2 regions of the Stenotrophomonas sp. 86428_Sma genome follow, and region 2 is predicted to be linked to the other one. Evidence: predicted binding sites of a transcription regulator. Region 2 holds the regulator's gene; the other holds the start of a gene.

Region 1 (9,526 bases), 2.2 Mb from region 2:
ACCGGCGCGACGTGTACTGAGCCACAAGGGTAGTGCCGACCGCTGGCCGGCAGGATCATCGACGGTGCCGGCCAGCGGCCGGCACTACCGGAGCGGGATCAGGCCGCAGCGCGCGCCTGTGGCATCGACTGCAGACGGAACGCGCCCACGGCTTCTGCCAGGGCATGCACCTGCGCCTGCATCTGCGCGGTCGAGGCCCCCGCCTCTTCCACCAGACTGGCGTTGCGCTGTGTACTGGCCTCCATCTGCACGATGGTCTGGTTCACCTGGGCGATGCCGGCATGCTGGTCCTGCGACGCGCTGCGGATCCCGGCCAGCAGATCCGCCAGCTGCTGCACGCTGCCGACAATCTCGCCCATCGTGGTGCCGGCCTGTTCGGCCTGCTGGTTGCCCTGGCCCACACGCGCCACCGAATCCTCGATCAATCCCTTGATCTGCTTGGCCGCCTCCGCGCTGCGCTGAGCCAGCAGGCGCACTTCGGCAGCCACGACGGCGAAGCTGCGGCCCTGCTCTCCAGCGCGCGCCGCTTCCACCGCCGCGTTGAGCGCGAGGATGTTGGTCTGGAAGGCGATGCCATCAATCAGCTGGGTGATGTCACCGATCCGCCGTGAGGCTTCGCTGATGCCATGCATGGTGGCCACCACCTGGCCGACCGCCTCGCCTCCGCGCTGGGCCACTGCCGCCGCGCCCTTGACCAGCGCATCCGCACGGCCCGCGGCATCGGCATTGCGGCCAACAGTGTCGGTCAGCTCGTGCATCGACGCTGCCGTCTCTTCCAGATTGACCGCCTGCTGCTCGGTACGCTGCGACAGATCATGGTGACCGGCAACGATCTCGCCGACACCGGTATCGAGGCTGGACGTGGCCTGCTGGATGCGGGTGACGATGCGGCCCAGTTGCGCGACGGTGGCGTTGGCATCATCGCGCATGCGCGCGAACACGCCCTGCAGTTCACCTTCCATGCGCACGCTGAGGTCACCGCGGGCCAGCGCGGCCAGAAGCGCCTGCAGATCGCCAAGATTGGTCTCGAAGGTGGTCAACAGGCGATTGATGCTGGTCGACAACGTGCGCACAAAGCCCTGCTTCCCCTCCAGCGCGATGCGACCGTGCAGGTCACCGTGCGCGGCCGCGTCGACCAGGGCTGCCACTTCGGTTTCCAGCAGGGTTTCCAGCGCGCGACTGCGCCATTCCACCGCCACGCCGAGGAAATGCCCCTCGTCGACAATGGGATTGGCGACCAGCTGATAGCGCACACCGCAATGGCCGATCTCGCGTTCTTCGCGTTGTCGCACGCCAGCCAGGCTGGCCAGCGCCGGATGCAGGCGTACCGCATCGCTCCCCACCAGCTCATCGCCCTGACGTTCCAGCTGCTCCAGCAGCGCCGGATTGGCGTACGCCACCAGGCCCTCGGCATCGACCACCATCAGCCCGGTCTGCGCACTGTCCAGCGCCTGGCGCACGCGGGTGTTGCCGCGCGCCACGGCACGCTCGGTTTCGATGCGCGCGCGCAGGCGCTGCTGCATGTCGACCAGGCGCTGGGCAAGCTGGCCGATCTCATCGTTGGCGTTGTAGACGCGCAGGGTGGTGTCGAGGCGGTCGTCGGCGATGTCGCTGGCGAAACGCAGGGTGTCCTGGATCGGCTGGCGCACCGCACGCAGCGCCAGCACCAGGCTGGTGATCAGCACGCCGGCCACCAGCAGCAGGGTCAGTGCGAACAGCACGCTCATCGTGCGCGCGGCGACCTGCTGGCGCGCCTGCGCCTTGGCCAGCGCTGCCACCTGCGCCTGCTGGAAAGCGGCCAGCGCCGGCGCTACGCCCGCGGCGGTATCCAGCAGCGACTGCGCTTCCACATCCAGGCCGACGCGGGCCGCGGTATACCCCAGCAGGGCGCCTTGATAGCCCTCCATCCCGCTGCGCAGGGCGTCCTGCGCATCCGCGGGCAGGCCCGCCAGCGCGAGGTCGAACGGCAGCTTTTCCTCGCTGGCGCGGTCGGCGTGGGTGGAATCACCGTCGAGCAGCAGCAGGGCCTCCTGCCTTCGCATCTTCTGCAGGGACAGCGCCAGCGACGGCCGCTGCAGCGCATCCACCTGTGCCTGCAGGGTTTCGGCGGCCTGCTGCAGCTGTGCAGCGAGGCCGGCCTCACCGCGGCCCATCTCGTCGACCCGTTCAAACAGGGCGGCGACACCCTGCGAGAACGCGTCGGCCGATTCGGTCAGCACCTGCAGCGCCTTGCGTCGGCCGGCGTCCATCGGCATCGCGCGAAGCGCCTGCAGGTCAGCCTGCAGGGCCTTCTGTGCTGCCAGCAACTGGCTGCGGTCAGCATCATCGAAACTGCGTGCATACTGGGTCTGCAGGCGGCGCGCTTCGGCCACCCGCGTGGACAGGCTGGCAGCCAGATCGCTGCCGCGCTGGTAGCTGGCCTGGCTGCGCGCGGCCAGGGCGTTGGCATGGCCAGTCCAGGCGTAGACAGCGGCGATCGCCACCAGCCCCAGGCCACAGACCCACAGGGTCGCCTTGAGCTTGTTGGCCACGCTGAGCCGGTGTGGTTGCAGCCACAGCAGCAGGCCGGGGGACGCCGAGCGCAACGTGGCAAGACGCGTGCGCAGGGACCGGAGGTGGGGGACAACGGCCGACATGACAGACTCCAGGCGGAAGGACGCACCTGTATCGGCCGGATTCAGGTCAACTTTAGGCCTTTTTTCGTCTGCGTCCCCCGTCACTGGCGGACGCGGTCTTTGTACCGGGTGCAGGCGACGGGGGCATGACACGGCCGCCGTGCTTGACCTCAACCCCGGTTGGGGGAGCACAGTGGACCTCCCTTCCCCGCCCGGTGCCCCCATGACGAGGCTCGATGTCCCCCGCTACCTGCAGCGCCTGCAGCTGGATGCGCCGCCACCACGGACCCTGGCCGGCCTGACCCTGCTGCAGCAGCGCCACAACGCACTGCTGCCCTTCGAAACCCTCAGCTGCCTGCTGCGCGATGCGGTGCCGATCGACCTGGACAGCGTGCAGCGCAAGCTGCTTGACGAGTGCCGCGGTGGCTACTGCTTCGAGCTCAATGGTGGGTTGCTGGCGCTGCTGCAGGCCTTGGGCTTCGATGCCCAGCCATTGAGCGCGCGCGTACTGCTGGCCGCCCAGGACGGCGAACTGACCGCGCGTACCCATCTGCTGCTGCGCGTGCAGGTGGACGGCGATGACTGGCTGGTGGATGCCGGTTTTGGCAGCCTGACCCCGACCGTACCGCTGCGCCTGCATGACCCGCAGCCGCAGGCCACCCCGCACGAACGCTATCTGTTGCAGCGGTTGGGAGACGGCGGTGATTTCATGCTGTCGGCCGAATCCAGCGACGGCTGGCGGGTGATGTACCGCTTCGATCTGCAGGCGCCGGCGCCGATCGACAACGTGGTGGGCAACTGGTACGTATGTACCCATCCCGATTCCAGTTTCCCCGGCCAGTTGCGCGCGTCGCTGACCGGGCCGGACTGGCGCCGCACCATCGGCAGCGGCAACTACACCGAGTACCGCCCCGGACAGGCACCGGACAAGCGCCCGCTGCATGATGTGGGTGATGTGCGCGACGTGCTGGAGCAGCGCTTCGGCATCCAGCTTCCGGACGACCCGCGGCTGGATCCCGCAATCAACGACTGGCTGCAGCGCTCACGCGCCGCGACGCTGTAGAGTCGAGCTTGCTCGACTGATGCATCTACGGCGACGTCAAAATCAGTCGAGCAAGCTCGACTCTACAGATGCGCGCACCGCAGCGTTGACGTTACGGCGCTGTGCGCGCCTGCAATGCGATACGGTTGCCTTCGCTGTCGCGGATCTCGGCCACGCGCCAATCGCCGGCATCGGCCGGGCCGAAGCGCAGCTCGGCTCCGGCCTGCAGCGCACGGTCGAGGCTGGCATCCAGGTCACCGACGCCGATGTAGATGCGCGCGCCCTGCTCGGAAGGCAGATAGTCCGCGCCGTGCACCAGCGCAATGCTGGCACCGGCGGCCTCATCGGAAAACGGTAGATAGGCCATCCGGCAGTCGTGCAGCACGATGGGTTCGTCCACCGCAACCTGCAGCCATCGCTGGTAGAACGTGATGGCCCGGTCCAGGTCACTGGCCGGGATTTCCACATGCAGGATCGGGTTCACTGACATTCCTTGCCACGTCCACTCAGATGATGCGCAGGGTAATCGCCTTCAGCACTGCACGGGTGCGATCGCGGGTGCCCAGCTTGTCGAGTATGGCGGACACGTAGTTCTTCACCGTGCCCTCGGCCAGGAACAGGCTGCGCGCGATCTCCTTGTTGCTGTAGCCCCCGGCCAGCAGGCGCAGGATTGCCACTTCACGTTCGCCGAAGGTATCGGTGGGCGGCGCTTCATCGTGGAAGCGGTAACGCGCGCGCACCGGATCGGTACTGACCGGCAGCAGCAGGGTCTCGCCAGCGGCAACGCGTTCGATGGCCTCGCGCAGGTCGGCCGGCGCGGCATCCTTGAGCAGGAAGCCCTGTGCGCCGGCCTCGCTGGCGCGCAGCAGCAGATCACTTTCATCGAAGGTGGTCAGCAGCAGCCACGGCGTGGCATCGCCGCGCGCGCGCAGCTGGCGCAGTGCCTCGATCCCATCCAGCCCTGGCATGCGGATGTCACTGAGCACCACGTCCACGCGCTGAGTATCCAGCGCATCCAGCAGGGCCTGGCCATCCTCGGCCTCCAGCACCACGTCCACCCCCAGGCCCTGCAGCAGCGCACGCAGGCCTGCACGCACCAATGCCTGGTCGTCGGCCAGCGCTACGCGGATTGCGGCCGGGCTCATGCCGGCAACCGCGCGGTCAGATGCATGCCGCCCTGCGCGGTTCGGGCCAACTCCAGCCGCCCCTGTACGGCCGCCAGGCGCTCGCGCATGCCGGCGATGCCATTGCCCTCGCGGATGCGTTCGGCGCGCTGGCCATCATCGCGGATATCGATACGCAACTGGGATTCCTCTTCACTGATCGTCAACCACACGGTGTCTGCATTGCCGTGCCGGGCGGCATTGGTCAGGGCCTCCTGTACCAGCCGCAGCACGGTCTCGGCCATCAACGGGTCAGCCACGCGCACCCCGTCGCCGATCTGCAGCTGCAGCTTCGGTCGTGGGAAGGGTGCGGCCAGCGCATGCAGCGCGGTGGCCAGATCGAGGCCGCGATCATCGCGCATCGACTGCACCACCTGGCGGATGTCGGCCAGCAACTCGCCGGACAACTGTTCGGCCAGCACCAGCCCTTCGCGGCCGGCCAGCGCAGGGTCTGCGGCCAGGGCGCGCAGGTTGAGCCGCATCGCGGTGAGCTTGTGCCCGGCCACATCGTGCAGCTCGCGCGCCAGGCGCAGGCGCTCGGCATCGCGTGCGCTGTCGGCCAGCAGCGCGCGGGTGGCCAGCAGGTCGGCGTTGACCCGGGCCAGGTCGTCGCGGGCCAGCGCCGTGCTGCGGGCATAGTGCGCGGTCAGCGCGGCGAAGGCCTGGAAACCGCCATACAGCAACACCACCAGCAGCGGCTGGCTGAAGCCGCTGTGGCGGAGCACGGCATACACCGCCAGGTTGGCCAGCAGCGCAACGCCCAGCACGAAGCGCGGCGGCCAGTGTTCGGCCAGCTGTGCAACCAGCACCACCAGCAGCACCGGGGCGGTACCGGTACGCGGCTGCAGCGCAACCAGCACAACCGCCAGCAGCGCCTGCAACACCGCAGCAGCGGCGCGCACGCGGGATGGCATCGACGCCCAGCCGTGCACCACGAACAGCAGCAGGAACACAGCAAGCAACAGCAGGCTCAGCCCGGCGCCACTGCGCTGCACTGCGAACGACAGGCCGACCACCAGCACGGTGATCAGGCCGGCAAGGCTGAGCGGACGCAACAGATGGCGGAACAGGCTGGGCATGGCCAGATGCTGACGGCCGCGCACGCCGGCGGCAATGGGTCCGGCGCAGAAAGTGACTTCTGGCACGTCGAATCGATGACCACTGGCCCTGAACCCGGTGCAGCGCCCCACGCAGACTGGCTCCACACCGCCACACACACTTCCGGAGCCACTGCCATGATCCGCACCGCCCTGCTCAGCACCGCACTGACTGCCCTGGCCCTGGCCGGCAGTGCCCACGCCGCCGACCTGGCCGTGACCGTGCACGACGTCCGCGCGCAGACCGGCACCCTGCGCGTTGCGTTGGTCGGCAACGCCGCCGCCTGGGACGGCAAGGCCAAGCCCGTGCAGGCCCAGCAGGCGGCGCCCAGCGGCGACAGCGCCCACTTCACGTTCAAGGGCGTGCCGGCCGGCAGCTATGCCGTGCTGCTCACCCACGACGAGAACGACAACGGCAAGCTCGACACCAACCTGGTCGGGATGCCGGTGGAAGGCTACGGCTTCAGCAACAACCCGCAGGTGATGCGCAAGCCGACCTTCGACGAGGCGCGCGTCGACGTGCCGGCCGCCGGCACCGCCATCGACATCACCCTGCGCTGATTCCGCATCCATACCCGAGGCCACCATGGACCGTCGCCGCTTCCTTCGTACCCTGCTCAGCAGCAGTGCCTGTCTGGCCCTGGGCGCCACCGCGCTGCGCAGCGCTCCCGCCTTCGCCGGCGACCCGGCGCGGTTCGCGCAGGGCATGCAGGAACACCCGTGGCTGCTTGGCTGGCGCAGCGTCGGCAGCGAAAGCCTCGGCCCGACCACCGTGCAGTTGCAGGGAAAGCTGCCGTCAGGCCTGGCCGGTACGCTGTACCGCAACGGCCCGGCGTGGACCGAGCGCGATGGCTTCCGCTATGACCACTGGTTCGACGGCGACGGCATGGTGCATGGCTGGCGCTTCAATGGTGATGGCAGCCTGACCCATCACGGGCGCATGGTCGCCACGCCGAAATTCACCCGTGAACAGAAGGCCGGCCGCTTCCAGTATCCGGCTGCCGGCACCAGCGTTCCCGGTGCGCTGGCAGTTCGAAACAACGACGATGCCAACGTGGCCAATACCTCGGTAACCATGATCAATGGCCGCCTGTTCGCGCTGTGCGAGTCCGGCTCGGCATTCGAAGTAGACCCCGATTCCCTGCAGACGCTGGGTCCGGTGACCTGGCGTCCGGACCTCGCCGCACTGCCGTTCTCGGCGCACCCGCTGCGCGACCGCGACGGCAGCGTCTGGAACTTCGGCTCGATCAGCCTGATGGGTGGCCATGGCCTGCTGGTCTGGCACATCGGTGCGAACGGCCAGCTGCGCAGCGCCAATGTGATCGAAACACCCGAGCATGGCTACCTGCATGCCTTCGCGATGACCGACCAGCACCTGGTGTTCGTGATGATGCCGTTCGATTTCACCGGCGCAGGCGGCAGCTTCTTCGAGCGCATGCAGTTCGCACCGCAGCGTCCCGTACGCATCGCGGTGGTCGCCAAGGATGCGCCGGACAAGGCGCAGTGGTTCGAAGCCCCGTTCGCGGCGATCTACCACTTCGGCGATGCGTTCACCCGCAATGGCGGCATCGTGCTGCGTGCAGTGCGCCACGACGACATCAATGAGGCGCGCTCGCCGATGAAGGAAGCGATGGCCGGTGATGGCGCACACGCTGCCAACAGTGGCGCCAGCCTGGTCGAGCTGCATCTGGACCTGCGTCGTGGCCAGGCCCGCTGGCAGCCGCTGGGCATCAGCGCAGTGGAGTTCCCGTTGTTCGACCCGCGCTCGGCGAACACACGTGGCGCACGGCTGTATGCGCCGACCATCGACGGCACGGCCAATGCGCCGTACTTCAACGCCGTGGCCGCGTTCGACATCGAGCACGGGCGCCGCCAGCTGTGGAACTATGGCCCGGACATCATGGCCGAAGAGCATGTGTTCGTACCGCGCCCGGGCAGCCGCAACGCCGATGATGGCTGGCTGATCGGCACCCTGCTTGACCCGGTGAACAAGCGCAGCGGCCTGGCGGTGCTCGATGCCCGCCACCTGGACGACGGTCCGCTGGCACAGGCCTGGCTGCCCTATGCGGTACCACTGGGCTTCCACGGCACCTTCGCCGCGCGCGGCTGATTCCACGCCACGCGGACACCGTTATTGGCATGCTGGGTCTCCCCTGCCCCGTGGAGTCCCGCATGTCCCTGGCCGACCACCGAAGTACGCTGGCACCACACGGTTTCCTGCGCGCGGCGATCAACCTGGGCAACCCGGTGCTGGCACAGGGCGATGCGCGCTCACCGCGCGGCCCCTCACTGGAACTGGCTACCGCATTGGCGCAACGGATGGGGGTGCAGGCTCGCTTCACCTGCCACGATGCCGCAGCCTCGGTGGTCGAGGCAGCAGGCGAAGACGGCTGGGATCTGGCCTTCCTGGCCATCGATCCGGCACGCGCCGACCGCATTGCCTTCAGTGCTCCGTATGTGGAGATCGAAGGCACCTATCTGGTGCGCGAGGACAGCCCTGCGCAGCAGGTGGCCGACCTGGATCGCGAGGGGCTGCGCATCGCGGTGGGGCGTGGCGCGGCCTATGACCTGTTCCTCAGTCGCGAACTGCGCCACGCCACGATCGAGCGGGCGGAGACCTCGGCGGCGGCCATCACCCTGTTCGATCAGCAGCGCCTGGATGCCGCCGCCGGTGTACGCCAGCCGCTGGAAGCATGGGCGCAGGTGCATCCCGGCCACCGTGTGCTGGCCGGCCGTTTCACCGCGATCCAGCAGGCAGTGGCGGCGCCGGCCTCACGCCCGGCCGATGCATTGCGGGCGTTGTTCGAGGAAGTGGAGGCGATCAAGGCAGGCCCGTTGCTTGAGGCAGCGTTCGCGCGTGCCGGGCAGGCGGTCACGCTGGTTCGGTGACTGTAGAGCACCAGCAGTCGAGCATGGCTCGACGCTACAGATCCAGATGCAATGGTCGAGCATGGCTCGACGCTATAGATGTGCGTCTGCCATGTGCCGCACGTGCTCGGCGGCCTGCGCGTGCAGCCAGTCGCGGAACGCAAGGAAACCGCGATGGCTGGCCGAGCGCTGCGGGTACACCAGCCAATGCGGCCAGTCGGTTTTCAGGCGCTGGCTGGACAGTGCAACCAGCTGGCCCGAATCCAGCAGCAGCCGCGCCCGCGTCACCCGCCCGAGCGCTACGCCCACGCCATCCAGAGCGGCGCGATGGTGCGCCTCCGAATCATCCAGCACCGCCACGAAACGCGACGGTGGGCTCTGCCCGCTCAACGCGAACCAGGCGCCCCACGCGCCATCCGGATCACCGAGCAGCGGCCACCGGGTCAACGGCACACGGTCAATGCCGCCCATGCGTTCGATCAGCGCCGGGCTCGCCATCGGCACCAGCCACTCGTCGAACAGCGGTTCCACCACCAGGCCCGGCCATTGCCCGCTGCCCAGACGCAGCGCGGCGTCGAACTGGCGCTGCCGCTCGAAATCAATCAGGCGTTCACTCGACTGCAGGTTGATCTCGATCTGTGGATGCTCGGCCACGAAGTGACCCAGGCGCGGCACCAGCCAGGCCGACGCCATCGACGGCACCGCGCTGATCGTCAGCACGTGCTCGGCACGTGCGGCATA
Region 2 (9,526 bases):
CGCTGCCCCCGTGCTGGCCCCAGCCCCGGCACTGACCCTGGTGGCCCAGGACGACGCCGAGATCCGCCAGCTGCGCCAGGAAGTGGCCGGCATGCGCCATGTGATCGAGCGCGAGATGAACCGCTTCACCGACGAGCGCCTGCGCGGCTGCCCGGTGCGCGCCACCGCGCTGGACCTGATGGACGAGTATGGCTTCGATGCCGGCCTCGCCCGCGACGTGGCCATGCAGATCCCGCTGGAGACCGAGGCCCATCGAGGCCGCGGCCTGATGCTGGGGCTGATTTCGCGCAAGCTGCCGATCGCCCCGGTCGACCCGCTGGAAGAAGGTGGCGTGATCGCCCTGGTCGGCCCGACCGGCGCTGGCAAGACCACCACCATCGCCAAGCTGGCCTCGCGCTTCGCCGAGAAGCACGCGCCGCGTGACGTGGCCCTGGTCACCACCGACACCACCCGCATCGGTGCCCGCGAGCAGCTGTACGGCTACGGCCGCCAGCTCGGCATCGCGGTGCACGAGGCCAACAGCGGCACCGACCTGGACCAGCTGCTGGAACGCCTGAAGGACTACAAGCTGGTGCTGATCGACACCGCCGGCCTGGGCCCGCGCGACCGCGCCCTGGCCGCCCAGCTGCAGTGGCTGCGTGCCGCGCGCCAGGTCCGCACCCTGCTGGTGCTGCCGGCCAACACCAGCTTCGGCGACATGGACGAGGTGGTCCGCCGCTTCGGCGCCGCCAACCTGCAGGGCTTGGTACTGAGCAAGCTGGACGAGACCGGCCGCTTCGGCAACGCCCTGTCGGTGGCCGTGGATCATGCCCTGCCGATCACCTGGGTGACCGATGGCCAGGACGTCCCGGAGGACCTGCACCGGGCCAGTGCAGCCAATCTTGTACTTCGCCTTGAAGATTTGCGCCGCGCGGCCGATATGCCCTGCAACCCGGAGTTGAACCATGCCGTCGCGTGAGTACGCCAAGCTGACCAAGACCTTCCCGCTGTCGGCCACCCGCAGCGAGCCGCTCGGCCCTGTGCGCACCATTGCGGTCACTGGCGGCAAGGGCGGCGTGGGCAAGACGAATGTGTCGGCCAACCTGGCCGTGGCACTGGCTGGCATGGGCAAGCGCACGCTGCTGCTGGACGCCGACCTCGGCCTGGCCAACATCGACGTGATCCTGGGCCTGAACCCCACCTTTACACTGGCCGACCTGGTCGCCGGCCGCTGCACGCTGGATGACGTCATCGTCGAAGGCCCGAACGGCGTGCTGGTGGTCCCGGCCGCATCCGGCCGCCGCCACATGGCCGAGCTGGCCCCGGCCGAGCACGTTGGCCTGGTCAACGTGTTCTCCGAGCTGGAGCGCGAGCTGGACATCATGGTGGTGGACACTGCCGCGGGCATCACCGATGGCGTGCTGACCTTCTGCCAGGCCGCACAGGACACCGTGGTGGTGGTCTGTGACGAGCCGGCCTCGATCACCGACGCCTACGCACTGATCAAGGTGCTGTCGCGCGAGCGTGGCGTGGACCGCATCCAGGTGGTGGCCAACATGGTGCGCGACCCCAACGAGGGCCGCGTGCTGTACGAAAAGCTGACCCGCGTCTGCGAGAAGTTCCTTGCCGATGTCTCGCTGAACTACCTGGGCTGCGTGCCGCAGGACGATTGGCTGCGCCTGTCGGTGCAGCGCCAGCAGCCGGTGGTGAAGGCCTATCCGTCCAGCCCGGCGGCGCTGGCGATCACCGAGATCGCGCGCCGTACCGCGCGCTGGCAGGCGCCGACCGAACCGCGTGGCGGCGTCGAGTTCTTCCTCGAACGCATCCTCAAGCAGCGTGGGGTGACGGCATGAAAGGCGCAGCCCAGTACAGGGAAGTGCAGCGCTCGGCGGCGAACGAAGTCATCGCCCAGCATTCGGACCTGGTGCGGCGCATCGCCCACCACCTGGCCGCGCGCCTCCCGGCCAGCGTCGAGGTCGACGACCTGATCCAGGCCGGCATGATGGGCCTGATCGAAGCCTCGCGCAGCTATGACGCCGACCAGGGTGCTTCTTTCGAGACCTACGCCTCGATCCGCATCCGTGGTTCGATGATCGACGAGATCCGCCGTGGTGACTGGGTCCCGCGCTCGGTGCACCGCCGTGCACGTGATGCCGCCGCCACCATCCGCCGCCTGGAACAGAGCAGTGGCCGTGCCGCCAGCGCCACTGAAGTGGCCGCCGCGATGGAGATGCCGCTGCCCGAGTACCTGCGGCTGATGGAAGACGCTGCACGTGGCCAGGTGCTGAGCCTGGAATCGCGCATCGAGGACCAGGGCGAGCTGGACACCGTCGCCCAGGGCGGGCCGACCCCGCAGCAGGTACTGGAGCGCGGCGAGTTCGGTCGCGAGCTGGGCAAGGCCATCGGCCACCTGCCCGAGCGCGAACAACTGGTGCTCTCGCTGTACTACGAGCAGGAACTGAACCTGAAGGAGATCGGCGCGGTGCTCGGCGTGAGCGAGTCGCGGGTCTGCCAGATCCACGGCCAGGCGGTACTGCGCCTGCGTGGCCGGCTGAAGCTGTTCGAGGCTGCCGACGCAGGCCTCGAAGAATGAACATCCCCGAGGCGGCTGCCCCCGGCCGTCCGGAATGAACAACAAAGGAATTCTGCTTTGAACAAGAACATGCGCATCCTGATCGTCGACGACTTCTCGACCATGCGTCGAATCGTCAAGAACCTGCTGGGCGATCTGGGCTTCACCAATACCGCCGAAGCCGAGGACGGGCATGCCGCGCTGTCGCTGCTGCAGAGCCAGCCGTTCGATTTCGTGGTCACCGACTGGAACATGCCGGTGATGACCGGCATCGAGCTGCTCAAGGCGATCCGTGCCGATGCCAAGCTGAAGACCCTGCCGGTGCTGATGGTCACGGCAGAAGCCAAGCGCGAGCAGATCATCGAAGCCGCCCAGAGCGGTGTGAACGGCTACATCATCAAGCCGTTCACCGCGCAGACGCTGGAAGAGAAGCTCGGCAAGATCTTCGAACGCCTGGCGGCCAGCGTCTGATGGATACCACGGTCGACAAGAACGCCCTCGCCCTGCGCCTGCAGGAGGCTCTGGACGCGCTCGAATCCGGTGACGAGGCCGCCTGGCGGCAGCGCATCGACGGGCTGGTCGCGCTGCGCACGCAGCCGATGATGAGCGGCCTCTCGCGGCTGGCCCGCGAGCTGGGACAGGCGCTGGGCGAACTGCCGACCGTGCCGAGCGAAGCCGGCGAACTGGACGACGCCTGCGCGCGACTGGACCACGTGGTGGCGATGACCGAACAGGCCACGCACCGCACCCTGGACCTGGCCGAGGAATGCCGCAGCCTGACCGAACAGCTGCGCGCCGAAGGCCTGCAGCCGGGCCAGGACGCGCAGCTCGAGCGCATCCGCCACAACCTGACCGAGATCGCCCTGACCCAGAGCTACCAGGACCTGACCGGGCAGATCATCCGTCGCGTGGTCGGCATCGTCCGCCGCGTGCACGAAGGCTTCGGCGCGCTCGGCCTGCCGCCGGAACAGCATCGCACCGACCCGGAACTGGCCGGGCCGGCACTGAAGGGACTGGACCGCCACGCGGTCTCGCAGAACGACGCCGACGACCTGTTGTCGGATCTGGGGCTGTAAGCATGAGCGCGGTATCCGACGACATCACTGCCGATTTCATCATCGAGGCGCAGGAGATCCTGGATCGCCTCGGCGAACAGCTGGTGTCGCTGGAGCAGGCACCGCAGGACAGCGACCAGCTCAACGCGGTGTTCCGCGGCTACCACACGCTCAAGGGCGGCGCCGGCTTCCTCGGCGTCACCGCCATGGTAGAGCTGTGCCATGCCGCTGAAGAGGCGCTGGGCGCCGCACGTGCCGGCCAGGCCGTGCTGCAGGCCCACCACTTCGACGCGGCCCAGCAATCGCTGGACTACCTGCAGTCGATGCTGGACGCGGTTTCCTCCGGCACCGAGCCGGGCTATGCGCCGCCGGACCTGATCGCACAGTTCGACGTGCACGGCGGTGCCGTGGCTGCACCCGCCGCCGCAGCAGCACCCACCGCGGGTGGCAGCGACCTGATCACCGACGACGAATTCGAGGCTCTGCTCGACCAGCTGCATGGTGGCAACGCGCCGACCGCGGTCGCGCCAGCGAAGAAGGCCGACGACGGACTGATCAGCGAAGACGAGTTCGAAGCCCTGCTCGACCAGCTGCACGGTGGCGCGGCACCGGGCACCAAGCCTGCGGCCGTGGTGGCACCGGCACCGATCGCAGCGCCGCGCCCGGTCGCCGCACCGGCACCGGCGGCGAAGCCGGCCGCCAAGCCGCTGGCCGAGGCCGAACATACCGTGCGCGTGGACACCAAGCGCCTGGACGCGATCGTCAACCTGATCGGCGAACTGGTGCTGTCACGCAATCGGCTCAAGACCCTGCGTGCACGCCTGCGCGATGAAGAGCTGGACCGGGCCGTGTCCACTCTGGATATCGCCACCGCCCGCCTGCAGTCGGCAGTGATGCGCACCCGCATGCAGCCGGTGGGCAAGGTGTTCTCGCGCTTCCCCAAGGTTGCCCGCGACGTCGCCCGCTCGCTGAAGAAGGAAGTGGACCTGGAACTGATCGGCGCCGAGACCGAGCTCGACCGCAACCTGGTCGAAGCGCTGGCCGACCCGCTGGTGCACCTGGTCCGCAACGCCATCGACCATGGCGTGGAAATGCCCGACCTGCGCGAGGCACAGGGCAAGCCACGGATGGGCCATGTGCGCCTGTCGGCACAGCAGGAAGGCGACTACGTCAGCATCGAGGTGCAGGACGATGGCGCCGGCATCGACCCGGAAAAGCTGCGTGCCAAGGCGCGCGAGAAGGGCCTGATCGATCCGGAAGCCGCCGCCCGCCTGAGCAGCGAGGAGTGCCTGCACCTGGTGTTCCTGCCCGGCTTCTCGACCAAGCAGCAGGTCACCGACATCTCCGGTCGTGGCGTCGGCATGGACGTGGTGCAGTCACGCATCCGCGAACTGAGCGGCCAGATCCAGATCCAGTCGGAACTGGGCCGTGGCAGCCGCTTCCTGATCCGCGTGCCGCTGACCCTGGCGATCCTGCCGACCCTGCTGGTGCAGGCCGGCGAGGACGTCTATGCGCTGCCGCTGGCCCGCGTGATGGAAGTGCTGCACGCGCCGCGCACCTCGCTGGGCTGGTTCGATGGCCGTGCCGTGCTCGACCGCCGCTCGCACACGCTGCCGCTGGTCGATCTGCGCCAGTGGCTGGATGTGACGCCGGCCGCCTCGCCGCTGCTGACCATCGTGGTGCTGCAGGCTGGCGAAGCGCGCTTCGGGCTGGTCGTGGACCAGGTACGCGGGCGTGAGGAAGTGGTCATCAAGCCGCTGCCGAAAGCGCTGCGCGGCCTGCGCGGTTATGCCGGTGCAACCTTGATCGGCGATGGTCGCATGGCGCTGATCCTGGACGTGGACGGGCTGCGATGAACCCCGCCGGGCCATGCCCGGCGCCCCGAAAACTGTGACTACCGTCTGTACGCGATCTACCGGTGTCTCAAGTCCCATTCATACACGCCGATACCGGAACCATGGATAGACTCAGCCTCATTGGACTCTTTCTCGCCCTGGCCTCGCTGGTCGGCGGCAGCATCCTCAAGGGCGCCGGCCTGGCGTCGTTGTGGTCGCCTGCGGCGTTCGTGATCGTCATCGTCGGCACCGTCGCCGCGATCCTGCTGCACACCTCGCCGGCGGTGTTCAAGCATGCCTTCAAGATCGTGCGCTGGGTCGTGCGCCCGCCGCACAGCGATCGCCGCGAACTGATCCAGCAGATCGTCGAGTGGAGCAACATCGCCCGCCGCCAGGGCCTGCTGGGCCTGGAATCGCAGGTGGAAGCGCAGCAGGACCCATTCCTGCGCAAGGGCCTGCAGCTGCTGGTGGACGGCGTCGAGCCCGAATCGATGCGGCACATGCTGGAAATCGAACTGGGCAGCCAGGAACACCAGGACCAGGCCGGTGCCAAGGTCTTCGAAGCGATGGGCATCTATGCACCGACGCTGGGCATCATCGGTGCCGTGCTTGGCCTGATCGCGGTGATGAAGAACCTGGCCGACCCGAGCAAGCTTGGCCACGGCATCGCCGCAGCGTTCACCGCCACCATCTACGGCATCGCCTCGGCCAACCTGCTGTTCCTGCCGGTGGCCGCCAAGCTCAAGAGTGTGATCTCGCACAACACCCGCGACCGCGAAATGGTAATCGAAGGCCTGATCTCGATCGCCCAGGGCGAAAACCCGCGCAACATCGAAACCAACCTCTCCGGCTTCCTGCACTGACATGGCCCGCCGCAAGCACCACGAAGAACACGCCAACCACGAAGCATGGGCGATCCCCTATGCCGACCTGATGACGCTGCTGCTCGCCTTCTTCGTGGTCATGTACGCGATTTCCTCGGTGAACGAAGGCAAGTACCGGATCATGGCCGACGCGCTGACCGATGCCTTCGGGGGCGCGCCGCGCACGATCAATCCGGTACAGGTCGGCAACAAGCAGGTGCAGGGTGGCGGCTGGGACAGCCCTTCGGTGATCAAGTCCGGCACCAAGATCGGGCCCTCGGCGCCTGCGCCGTCGCACGACCCGACCCTGCTGCCGTCGATGGCCTCGCAGATGCGCATGCCTGTTTCGGTGCACAACCAGGAGCAGATCGCGCGCGCCGAGCGCCAGCTCAACAGCATCGCCGACCGCCTGACCGCCGCGCTCGCGCCGCTGATCGACCGCGGCATGATCAGCGTGCGCCGCACCGAGCTGTGGATCGAAGTCGAGATCAACAGCGACATCCTGTTCCCCACCGGCTCGGCGGCGCTGGACGTGCATGCGCGGCAGACCCTGGCCAGCCTGGCCGAGGTCCTGCGCGACGTACCCAACAGCGTGCGCGTGGAAGGCCACACCGACAACGTACCGATCGCCACCGCCACCTTCCCGTCGAACTGGGAACTGTCGGCCGGGCGCGCGGCCAGCGTGGTGCACCTGTTCGCCGACCAGGGCGTGCAGCCGTCGCGGCTGGCGATGGTCGGCTACGGCCAGTTCCGCCCGCGCGAAGAGAACGACAGCGCGCAGGGCCGCAACCGCAACCGCCGGGTGATGGTCATCATCCTGGCAGACACCTCGCACTCGGTGGACCCGCTCGGCCAGCGCCTGAACGCAGCCACCGGTGCCACCCGGAACACCGATACCGAACAAGCCGCGGCAACTCCGGCTACCGCCCCCACCTCCCCCATCGCACCGGTGAAGTTGCCGCCGGTGCCGGCTGGCAGCCGCGTCGGCGCCGCCGTTCCCCCGGCAATGAAGGAGTAATCCGATGCGCATCTGGGCAGTCGCCAACCAGAAGGGCGGAGTCGGCAAGACCACCACCACCCTCGCCCTCGGCCGCGGACTGGCCGCACTTGGCCATCGCGTGCTGTTGATCGACCTCGATCCGCACGCCTCGCTCAGCCGCGCGTTCGGCGTACCGGTGGACCCGCCGCCGGCTGGCGTGCTGGAGCTGTTCGGCGCCCCGCCCGCCGATCTTTCCAGCCTGTGCCATGCCAGCAGCATCCATGGCCTGGACTATGTCTGCGCACAGTCCGCGCTGGCCACGCTGGAACGCCGCAGCGCCAACCAGCCCGGCCTTGGCCTGGCACTGCAGAATGCGCTTGCGCGCCACCAGGGCCAGCACGACTACATCCTGCTGGACTGCGCGCCCACCCTCGGCCTGTTGATGATCAATGCGCTGGCCGCAGCCGATCGCCTGATCATCCCCACCCAGGCCGAGCCGCTGGCCCTGCATGGCCTGGACGGCATGGTCCGCACCGGCGAGATGGTCGAACGCTCGCGCCGCCGCCCGCTGCCGATCTCGATCCTGCCGACCCTGTTCGATCGACGCACCCGCGCCGGCAACGAGTCGCTGCGGACCATGCAGGACCGTCATGGCGCGCGCGTATGGGAAGACGCGATCCCGATCGATACCCGCATCAGCAATGCCGCCGGCCTGACCCTGCCGAGCGTTGGTGAGGATTACCCGGGCCGCGGCCTGGCCGCCTATCGCCGCGCGCTGAACTGGATCCTCGGCGAGGATGCCCGCGCCCTGGAGCAGGCCGCATGAACAGCACCGGTGTACTGGACGACTACCTGGACGAACTGCTGGGCGAAGCGATCGCCGCGGCACCACCGGCTGCACCGCCGCCGGCGAGCGACGAAGCGTCCCCGGCAATTGCAGCCGACGCCGAACGCGAGCCGACCTGGGATGACCTACCGGCCGAGGTGATCTACGAAACCGAGACCGTCGCCGCTGCGCCTGCCGTCGACAACGCCGCACTCGAAGCCGCCTTCGACGCGGCCGCAACGGCTGAGCGCGAACCCACCTGGGACGATCTGCCCGCCGAAGTGATCTACGAAACGGAGACTGTTGCTGCTGCAGCGGCAGAGGACGACGCAGCACTGGAGGCCGCCTTCGAGGCCGCCGCGATGCCTGTCGTCGCCCCCGAGCGCGAACCGACCTGGGATGACCTGCCTGACGAGGTGATCCACGAGACGGCCCCTGCTCCCGCCACCGCCAAGTCTGGCCCGGAACCTACATGGGACGACCTGCCGGACGAAGTGATCTACGAGACCGATCCGGCCGACAGCCATCGACTCGCCCACACCGACAGCCCCGGCCTGGAGGCCGCGTTCGAGGCCGCTGCCGGCGGCGAGGACGTTCCTGCGCCACCAGCGGCCGTGGTCGCAGCACCCGCTCCAGTTGCACACACCGGTGCCGCGCCGCCACCGCGCGTGGCCGTGGACGCGCCAGCAGGCAACCGCCCGAGCAGCTGGCAGGAGCTGCAGGCACAGGCACATCGGCCCGCCAGCAGCCCGCATCCGCAGAACCGACGCGCCGGCGAGCGCACCTCGCGCTGGCTGCGCCTGCGCTGCGGCACCCAGGCCTATGCACTGGAACTGCTGAAAGTGCAGGAAGTGGTGCTGCCAGTGCCGCTGCTGCCCTTGCGCGGCACTGCGCCGGCCATGCTGGGCATCATGAACCTGCGTGGCCAGGTGGTACCGGTGATGGACCTCGGCCTGCACCTGGGCGCCGCGGCCGCCGAAGACGACTCACAGACCCGCATCGTGGTGCTGGAAGAAGACGGCGAGACCATCGGCCTGCGCGTGTCGGCAGTGGAAGATGTCGCCAACCTCACCGACTCGCAGATCGAGCCGCCCGATACCGCGCGCATCTGCCAGATCTCCAACGACCTGTTCCGTGGCGTCGCCCGGGTCAGCCAGCGCCCGATGATCCTGCTGGATGCCACCCGGCTGTTGAGTTGAACGAAAAAAGGGGACGGAGGGGATTAAGTCGCAATCGACCAGGCTCTCCCGCAGCCACCCTCGGCAACGGCGACCACGCAGTGGGGACGTAAGGTATTGATCCAACGGATCAATGCCTTGCGTCCCCGACAGGCACCGCATCGGCGCAAAGCGCCGAGCCAGTTGCGACTTAATCCCCTCCGTCCCCTTTTCAACAGCGCCCGCATCGACGCACCGCG

The links. Region 2 encodes FliA, which starts transcription of late flagellar genes. Its sites were predicted from a motif close to TAAAGTTTNNCNNNCNNNGGCCGATAA; they were not measured.
Region 1: the regulator FliA is predicted to act here: its motif matches at 2,665-2,691, upstream of ACZK3J_RS20390 (methyl-accepting chemotaxis protein).

Annotation. Positions count from the first base shown of each region.
Region 1 covers NZ_CM151156.1:4,446,092-4,455,617, forward strand. Annotated here, with positions in the region: gene ACZK3J_RS20385 (PepSY domain-containing protein) at 1-20, shown strand, start outside; gene ACZK3J_RS20390 (methyl-accepting chemotaxis protein) at 99-2,636, opposite strand; gene ACZK3J_RS20395 (arylamine N-acetyltransferase family protein) at 2,839-3,678, shown strand; gene ACZK3J_RS20400 (VOC family protein) at 3,770-4,141, opposite strand; gene ACZK3J_RS20405 (response regulator transcription factor) at 4,164-4,802, opposite strand; gene ACZK3J_RS20410 (sensor histidine kinase) at 4,799-5,899, opposite strand; gene ACZK3J_RS20415 (DUF2141 domain-containing protein) at 6,056-6,478, shown strand; gene ACZK3J_RS20420 (carotenoid oxygenase family protein) at 6,504-8,027, shown strand; gene ACZK3J_RS20425 (ABC transporter substrate-binding protein) at 8,090-8,806, shown strand; gene ACZK3J_RS20430 (LysR substrate-binding domain-containing protein) at 8,879-9,526, opposite strand, start outside.
Region 2 covers NZ_CM151156.1:2,256,452-2,265,977, reverse strand. Annotated here, with positions in the region: gene flhF (flagellar biosynthesis GTPase FlhF) at 1-958, shown strand, start outside; gene ACZK3J_RS10415 (MinD/ParA family ATP-binding protein) at 945-1,832, shown strand; gene ACZK3J_RS10410 (RNA polymerase sigma factor FliA) at 1,829-2,572, shown strand; gene cheY (chemotaxis response regulator CheY) at 2,630-3,022, shown strand; gene ACZK3J_RS10400 (protein phosphatase CheZ) at 3,022-3,627, shown strand; gene ACZK3J_RS10395 (chemotaxis protein CheA) at 3,630-5,462, shown strand; gene ACZK3J_RS10390 (flagellar motor protein) at 5,564-6,304, shown strand; gene motD (flagellar motor protein MotD) at 6,306-7,322, shown strand; gene ACZK3J_RS10380 (ParA family protein) at 7,327-8,109, shown strand; gene ACZK3J_RS10375 (chemotaxis protein CheW) at 8,106-9,308, shown strand.